DNA from 3 places in the Shinella sp. G-2 genome. Region 2 is predicted to be linked to each of the others. Evidence: predicted binding sites of a transcription regulator. Region 2 holds the regulator's gene; each other region holds the start of a gene.

Region 1 (2,265 bases), on a different contig from region 2:
CAGGTCGAGACCTGGACGCGCGATGCCGCCGTCGACGTGGTCATCACGACGGGCGGCACGGGCTTCACCGGCCGCGACGTGACGCCGGAAGCGCTGGAACCGATCTTCGAGAAACGCATGGACGGCTTTTCGGAAGTCTTCCACCGCATCTCCTACGACAAGATCGGCACGTCGACGATCCAGTCACGCGCGACGGGCGGCGTGCTCAACGCCACCTTCGTCTTCGTGCTGCCGGGCTCACCCGGCGCCTGCAAGGACGCCTGGGACGGCATCCTCAAGGCGCAGCTCGACTATCGTCACATGCCCTGCAATTTCGTGGAAATCATGCCGCGTCTCGACGAGCACCTGAAGCGCTCGGCGGGTTAGAGCATGTCAGGTTCATATTGAACCAGACATGCTCTGAATTCTTTTGTTTTCGTTTGTCTTTTCGGGAAAACCGGTTCCCACTCTTCCCTGACAAACTCTAGCCCGCGACGTCCGCCCGCATCGCCTTCACCGCCCAGGCCGGTACGATCTCGGCGACGAGGTCGCGCGGCCTGCCGCCGCGCGCGATATCGGCCAGCGCCATGCCCGGGCGGATTGCGGTAACAAGCTGGCGCTTGCTGACGAGATAGCCCTGCTCCAGCGGCGGCGTTTTCCGGACGAGACGCTGGAGGAACGGCCTGCGGTGGCTGCGCGAGGCGCGAAAGCGCGCCGGGCCGGGGCTGACCGCCACATGATCGACGATCGCATCGACCCAGCCTGTCAGCGGCCGCGCGCCGGGCTCCAGGAAGAGGAGCCAGTCGCCCCGCGCCGAGCGCAGGACATCACCGATATCCCACTGCGTCAGGAACCGGCAGCCGGCCGCATCCGCGACCTCCGGCGAGCCGTCGCGCGACCCGTGGTCGAGCACGATCACGTCGCGCACCACGCCCTCGACGGCGCCCGGAACGAGCGCCGACAGGGTCTGCGCCAGTTCCGCCTCGTTGTCCCGGCATTCTAGGATGATCGTCAGCATGATCCTGCAATATCGCATCGCAGCATGGAACGCCACCGCACCGTCCCGATTGAAATTTGTTCTTGCATTGTTCTCATTCCGGCGATAGGAATATAGTCATGGAATCGGGGCGAACGGCCCCGCCGGAGACCACCATGAACGATCTTGTCAGCCTCAGGCAGGGCGCGCTTGCGCCCGGCCACACGAAGGATATTGCCGAAGCGCTGATGTCCCAGACGGGCATGCGGGTCGACGGGGATCGCCGGCGCGGCCGGGGCGCGGGCCTGAACTTCACCGGCCGTTTCGAGCCGGTGACGCGGGAGGGCTTCGACGACGGCTGGCAGACGCTGGAAGACCTGCCGCCCTTCCGCACCGAGGTGCAGGTGGAAAAGCCGCGCACCATCATTTCCCGCAACGAATCGCCCGACATTCCCTTCGACCGCTCGATCAATCCCTATCGCGGCTGCGAGCATGGCTGCATCTACTGCTTCGCCCGGCCGACGCACGCCTTCATGGGCCTGTCCGCCGGCCTCGATTTCGAGGCGAAGCTCTTCGCCAAGCCGGATGCGCCGCGGCTGCTGGAACGGGAACTCTCCAAGCCCGGCTACAAGCCGCGCGTCATCGCCATCGGCACCAACACCGATCCCTATCAGCCGATCGAGAAGGAATGGCGCATCATGCGGCAGATCCTCGAGGTGCTGGACAAGGCGAACCACCCGGTCTCCATCGTCACCAAATCGGCGCTGGTGATGCGCGACATCGACATTCTCTCGCGCATGGCCGCGCGCGGCCTAGCCTGGGTCGGCCTGTCGGTGACGACGCTCGACCGCAAGCTCGCCCGCACGATGGAGCCGCGCGCCGCCACCCCGCCCCGCCGGCTGGAGGCGATCCGCGCCCTGTCGGATGCCGGCATTCCGACCGCCATCATGATGGCGCCGATCATTCCGGGCCTCAACGACCACGAGATCGAGCGGGTGCTGGATTCCGGCAAGGCGGCGGGCGCGCTGGAGGCGAGCTATGTGCTGCTCCGCCTGCCGCTGGAGGTCAGCCCCCTCTTCCGCGACTGGCTGCTGCGCAACTATCCAGACCGCTACCGCCATGTCATGTCGCTGGTGCGCTCCATGCGCGACGGCAAGGATTACGACGCCGAGTTCGGCAAGCGCATGAAGGGGGCCGGTCCCTATGCCTGGCAGATCGCCCGCCGCTTCGAGATGGCCACCAAGCGACTGGAGCTGACCCGCACCCGCCGCATGCTCGCCGTCGACCAGTTCGTGCCGCCTTCGGGCAGC
Region 2 (2,265 bases):
GCCTCCAACACCTATGGCGTTTCGGCCATCGCGCGGGCCGCGGGCGCGGAGATCATCGACCTCGGCATCGTCGGCGACGACAAGCAGGCCCTGCTTGCGGCCGTGCGCAAGGCCCTGGCGCAGGACATCGACGTGCTCGTCACGCTCGGCGGCGCTTCGGTCGGCGATTTCGACCTCGTCCAGCCGGTGCTCGGCGAGGCCGGCATGGAACTCGATTTCTGGCGCATCGCCATGCGCCCCGGCAAGCCCCTGATGGTCGGCCGCCTCGGCCCCGTGCAGTTCGTCGGCCTTCCCGGCAATCCCGTTTCCAGCCTCGTCTGCGCCCATCTCTTCCTCGAACCGCTGGTCCGCCGCCTCGCCCATCTGCCGCCGAAGAACCGGCTGCGGCAGGCCGTGGCCGCCGTGCCGCTCAAGGAAAACGACCATCGGCAGGACTATGTGCGGGCGCGAATCGCGCTCGACCCGGCGGGCAACCTGACGGTCACGCCCTTCGACAAGCAGGATTCTTCCATGATGCAGGTCTTCGCGAAAGCCGAAGGTCTGCTGGTTCGTCCCCCCAATGCCCCTGCGGCCTCGGCGGGCGCGCCCTGCACGGTCCTCCTGCTGCGCGATCCCGCCGCCTGAACAGTATTATTGTTTCAGCGGCCTCTTGCAGAACACATATGGAACAGATAGTGTATGTTCTGGATTTGTTTCACGATTCTCGGTGGAGAGGCCATGCTGACGCGCAAACAACAGGAACTGCTCCTGTTCATTCACGAGCGTATGAAGGAATCCGGCATTCCTCCGTCCTTCGACGAGATGAAGGATGCCCTGGATCTCGCCTCCAAATCTGGCATCCATCGCCTCATCACCGCGCTCGAAGAGCGCGGCTTCATCCGCCGCCTGCCCAACCGGGCGCGCGCGCTTGAAGTCATCAAGCTGCCGGACGCCTATTCGCCGAGCCTGCAGCCGCGTCGCGGCTTCTCGCCCTCCGTCATCGAAGGCAGCCGTGGCAAGCAGCCGGCGGCGCCCGCACCCGTGCAGCGCAGTGCGCCTTCTGCGGTCGAGATGTCCTCCTCGGTCTCCGTGCCGGTCATGGGCCGCATCGCCGCCGGCGTGCCGATCTCGGCCATCCAGAACAATACCCACGACATTACCGTGCCCGCCGAGATGATCGGCAGCGGCGACCACTACGCCCTGGAAGTGAAGGGCGATTCGATGATCGAGGCCGGCATTCTCGACGGCGACACGGTCATCATCCGCAATGCCAGTAGCGCCAATCCCGGCGAGATCATCGTTGCGCTCGTCGATGACGAGGAAGCAACGCTGAAGCGCTTCCGCCGCAAGGGCGCCTCCATTGCGCTCGAAGCCGCCAACCCCGCCTACGAAACCCGCATTTTCGGGCCGGATCGCGTCAAGATCCAGGGCAAGCTCGTCGGCCTCATCCGCCGCTACAACTGAGCCGCCACCGCCGGCGTGAAACTGCCGGTGCGCCAGTCATAGGCGCGATGTCGCGCCCAGGGCCGGTCGAGCGTTTCGACCGCGGGGGTCACGATGGCGGAGGACAGAGGAGCGGCAGACAGGCGCGCGGATACACCCGTACCCGCGTCAGCCGATTGCCCCGCGTCGGCAGGTCTGATTTCCAGTGCGCCCGTTCGCCGCAAGTGGCGAGCCGTCACCAGTCGCGCGCCTGAACGGCACGCATCGATCCGCAACGGAAACGGCACGACGACGAGATCGGCATTGTCGCAGGCCGTGCCGAGAAACGCGGTGTCTTCCAGCGTGACGATCCGCCAGCCGCTCGGCGATATCGCAGCACAGAAGGCTTTCGCCTCGCAGACGAAGGCCCGCGTCTTTCCGGCCGTGGCGAACGCGTCCGTCATGGCGGCCAGGGCGTTTTGCCGGTCCGCCTTCCGGCGCGGCCGCTTCCCATCCCTGGCAGTTTCGCCTGCACCGTCGGCGGCGTTCGCTTCTTCACGAAACAGTCCGGCGGTCTTCCGCAGCTCAGGCTTCCGGTGGCCGCTCAGGCGAAGCGCGCGGCGCCATTGATCGTAGATGAAGTCCGTCGGCCGGGCGCGGTTCGTTGCGGCACTGTCGTTCTCAAGGATGGCGACGAGACGCCCGTCTTCCGATACCAGCACTTCCGGCGCCGCGCCGCCTGGCCAGAACGCAAGGCCGGCGCCGAACAGCACGAGCAGCGTCCCGGCATGCCGCAGGCGCGTGCGCAGCAGGCAGGCAAGGCCGCCGCCGAGACCGATCAGCAGGAAGGCGAGCGGGGGAATG
Region 3 (2,265 bases), on a different contig from region 2:
AGCTCGTCGGTCTCGATGATGTCTGCCGCGGCCTGCAGCATCGGGATATCGCGGGCGCGGGCATAGTCGTGCAGGTTGCGGATCGTCGTATCGCCGAGGCCGCGCTTCGGCGTGTTGACGATGCGCTCAAAGGCGAGGTCGTCGGCGGGCTGGCTGACGAGACGGAAGTAGGCGAGCGCATCGCGGATTTCGAGGCGCTCGTAGAAGCGCGGGCCGCCGATGACGCGGTAATTGAGGCCGAGCGTGACGAAGCGGTCTTCGAACTCGCGCATCTGGAAGGAGGCGCGCACGAGGATCGCCATGTCGTTCAGCTTGTGCTGCTTGCGCTGGAGCTGCTCGATCTTTTCCCCGACGGCGCGGGCCTCTTCCTCCGAGTCCCAGGCGGCGTGCACGACGACCTTGTCGTCGTCCGGATCCATCCGGTCGGTGAAGAGCGTCTTGCCGAGGCGGTCCTCGTTATGGGCGATGAGGTGGCCGGCCGCGCCGAGAATATGGGCGGTGGAGCGGTAGTTGCGCTCAAGTTTGACGACCTTGGCGCCGGGAAAATCCTTCTCGAAGCGCAGGATGTTGTCCACCTCCGCGCCGCGCCAGCCGTAGATCGACTGGTCGTCGTCGCCGACGCAGCAGACGTTCTGCGGCGTGCCCTTCGGGCGCTGGGCGAGCAGGCGCAGCCACATGTACTGGGCGGTGTTGGTGTCCTGGTACTCGTCGACGAGGATGTAGCGGAATTTCTGGTGGTAGTCGGCCAGCACATCCGCATTGGCGCGGAAGATGCGGATCGGATGCAGCAGGAGATCGCCGAAGTCGCAGGCATTCAGCGCCTTCAGGCGGTTCTGGTAGGCGACGTAGAGTTCGCGGCCCTTGCCATTGGCGAAGGCGCGCGCGTCGCCTTCGGGGATCTGCGCCGGATCGAGGCCCTTGTTCTTCCAGGTGTCGATCATGCCGGCGAACTGCTTGGCCGGCCAGCGTTTGTCGTCGATGCCTTCGGCCTGAAGGATCTGCTTGATGAGGCGCACGACGTCGTCGGTATCGAGGATGGAAAAGTCCGAGCGCAGGCCGACGAGTTCGGCATGGCGGCGCAGCAGCTTGACGCCGATGGAATGGAAGGTGCCGAGCCACGGCATGCCCTCGACGGCGCCGCCGACGAGAAGGCCGATACGTTCCTTCATCTCGCGCGCGGCCTTGTTGGTGAAGGTCACCGCGAGAAGCTGGCTGGGAAAGGCCCGGCCGGTGGCGAGGATATGGGCGATACGGGTGGTGAGCACGCGCGTCTTGCCGGTGCCGGCGCCCGCAAGCACCAGAACGGGGCCGTCGACGGTCTCCACCGCCTCGCGCTGTTCGGGATTGAGGCCGGAGAGATAGTCGGGCGCACGATGCGCGTCGCGGGCCGCCATGGCGCGGGCGGCGATGCCGCCGGCCGGCTTGGCGGGGGCTGCCGGCTTGCCGCCGAGCTGCGGGTCCTCATCGAAGAAGGGAATGTCGTCGTAACCGCTGGTCATGCGGCTCAATGTAGTGATTCGGTCCCGAAAGGCCAGTTTTCCGTTCTGCTTTTATTCCGCCGGACAACACATTGGCCGAAAGATTGTGGAAAGTGCCGCCGTTCAGGCCTTTGCGCGGTCCGCGTCGAAGACGCCGTCCACGGGCACCTGCAGCGCGGTGGCAAGCTGGTTGGTCTTGCCGGCAAGGGAAACGATGGCGAGCAGCTCGGCATATTGCGCGTCCGTCATGCCCTTCGCCTTCGCGGCGGCGGTGTGGGAATGAACGCAGTAACTGCAGCCGTTCGTGACCGAGACGGCGATGTAGAGCATCTCCTTGACGAGCGGATCGAGCGTCGAGGGCGTCGCCATCACCGCCTTCACCTCGGCCCATGTGCGCTCCAGCAAGGCAGGGTCGAAGGCGAGATAGCGCCACATATTGTTGACGAAATCGGATTTGCGCGTGGTGCGGATATCGTCGAACACCGCCCTGACGCGGGGATCGGCTTCAAGATCTTCGGCGGGTTTGACGGTGCTCATGGCTTTCTCCGGAAAGGGCCGGCGGCGTGCCGCCGGCCGGCATGGTTCAGACCAGCGCGAAGACGCGGGAAGGACCGCCCGTGCCGCCGCGCACCTTGGGCGCGCCGACGAAAAGCGTTGCGCCCTTTGCCGGAAGCTGGTCCAGATTGGCGGCGCCTTCAAGCCCCCAGTGACCGGAAGAGAGCCAGGCATAGTGCGTGGCGAAGTCCGGCGAGGGGCCGTGATCGAGCGAAAGCGTATCGACGGCAAT

What was found. The regulator LexA, encoded in region 2, represses DNA repair genes until DNA is damaged. The targets are predictions, from matches to a motif close to TGTTCNNNNTGTGTTCNG.
Region 1: a site for LexA is predicted at 1,055-1,072, ahead of V8U06_RS11765 (glycosyl transferase). Genes of this name have one in related genera too.
Region 3: a site for LexA is predicted at 1,541-1,558, ahead of V8U06_RS01800 (ATP-dependent helicase). Genes of this name have one in related genera too.

What each region holds. Positions count from the first base shown of each region.
Region 1 is NZ_JBBEYH010000005.1:194,406-196,670, forward strand. It holds gene moaB (molybdenum cofactor biosynthesis protein B) at 1-366, shown strand, start outside; gene V8U06_RS11765 (glycosyl transferase) at 464-997, opposite strand; gene V8U06_RS11770 (PA0069 family radical SAM protein) at 1,132-2,265, shown strand, end outside.
Region 2 is NZ_JBBEYH010000009.1:141,140-143,404, forward strand. It holds gene V8U06_RS16410 (molybdopterin molybdotransferase MoeA) at 1-624, shown strand, start outside; gene lexA (transcriptional repressor LexA) at 718-1,443, shown strand; gene V8U06_RS16420 (ComEC/Rec2 family competence protein) at 1,434-2,265, opposite strand, start outside.
Region 3 is NZ_JBBEYH010000001.1:364,299-366,563, forward strand. It holds gene V8U06_RS01800 (ATP-dependent helicase) at 1-1,499, opposite strand, end outside; gene V8U06_RS01805 (carboxymuconolactone decarboxylase family protein) at 1,602-2,015, opposite strand; gene V8U06_RS01810 (cyclase family protein) at 2,062-2,265, opposite strand, start outside.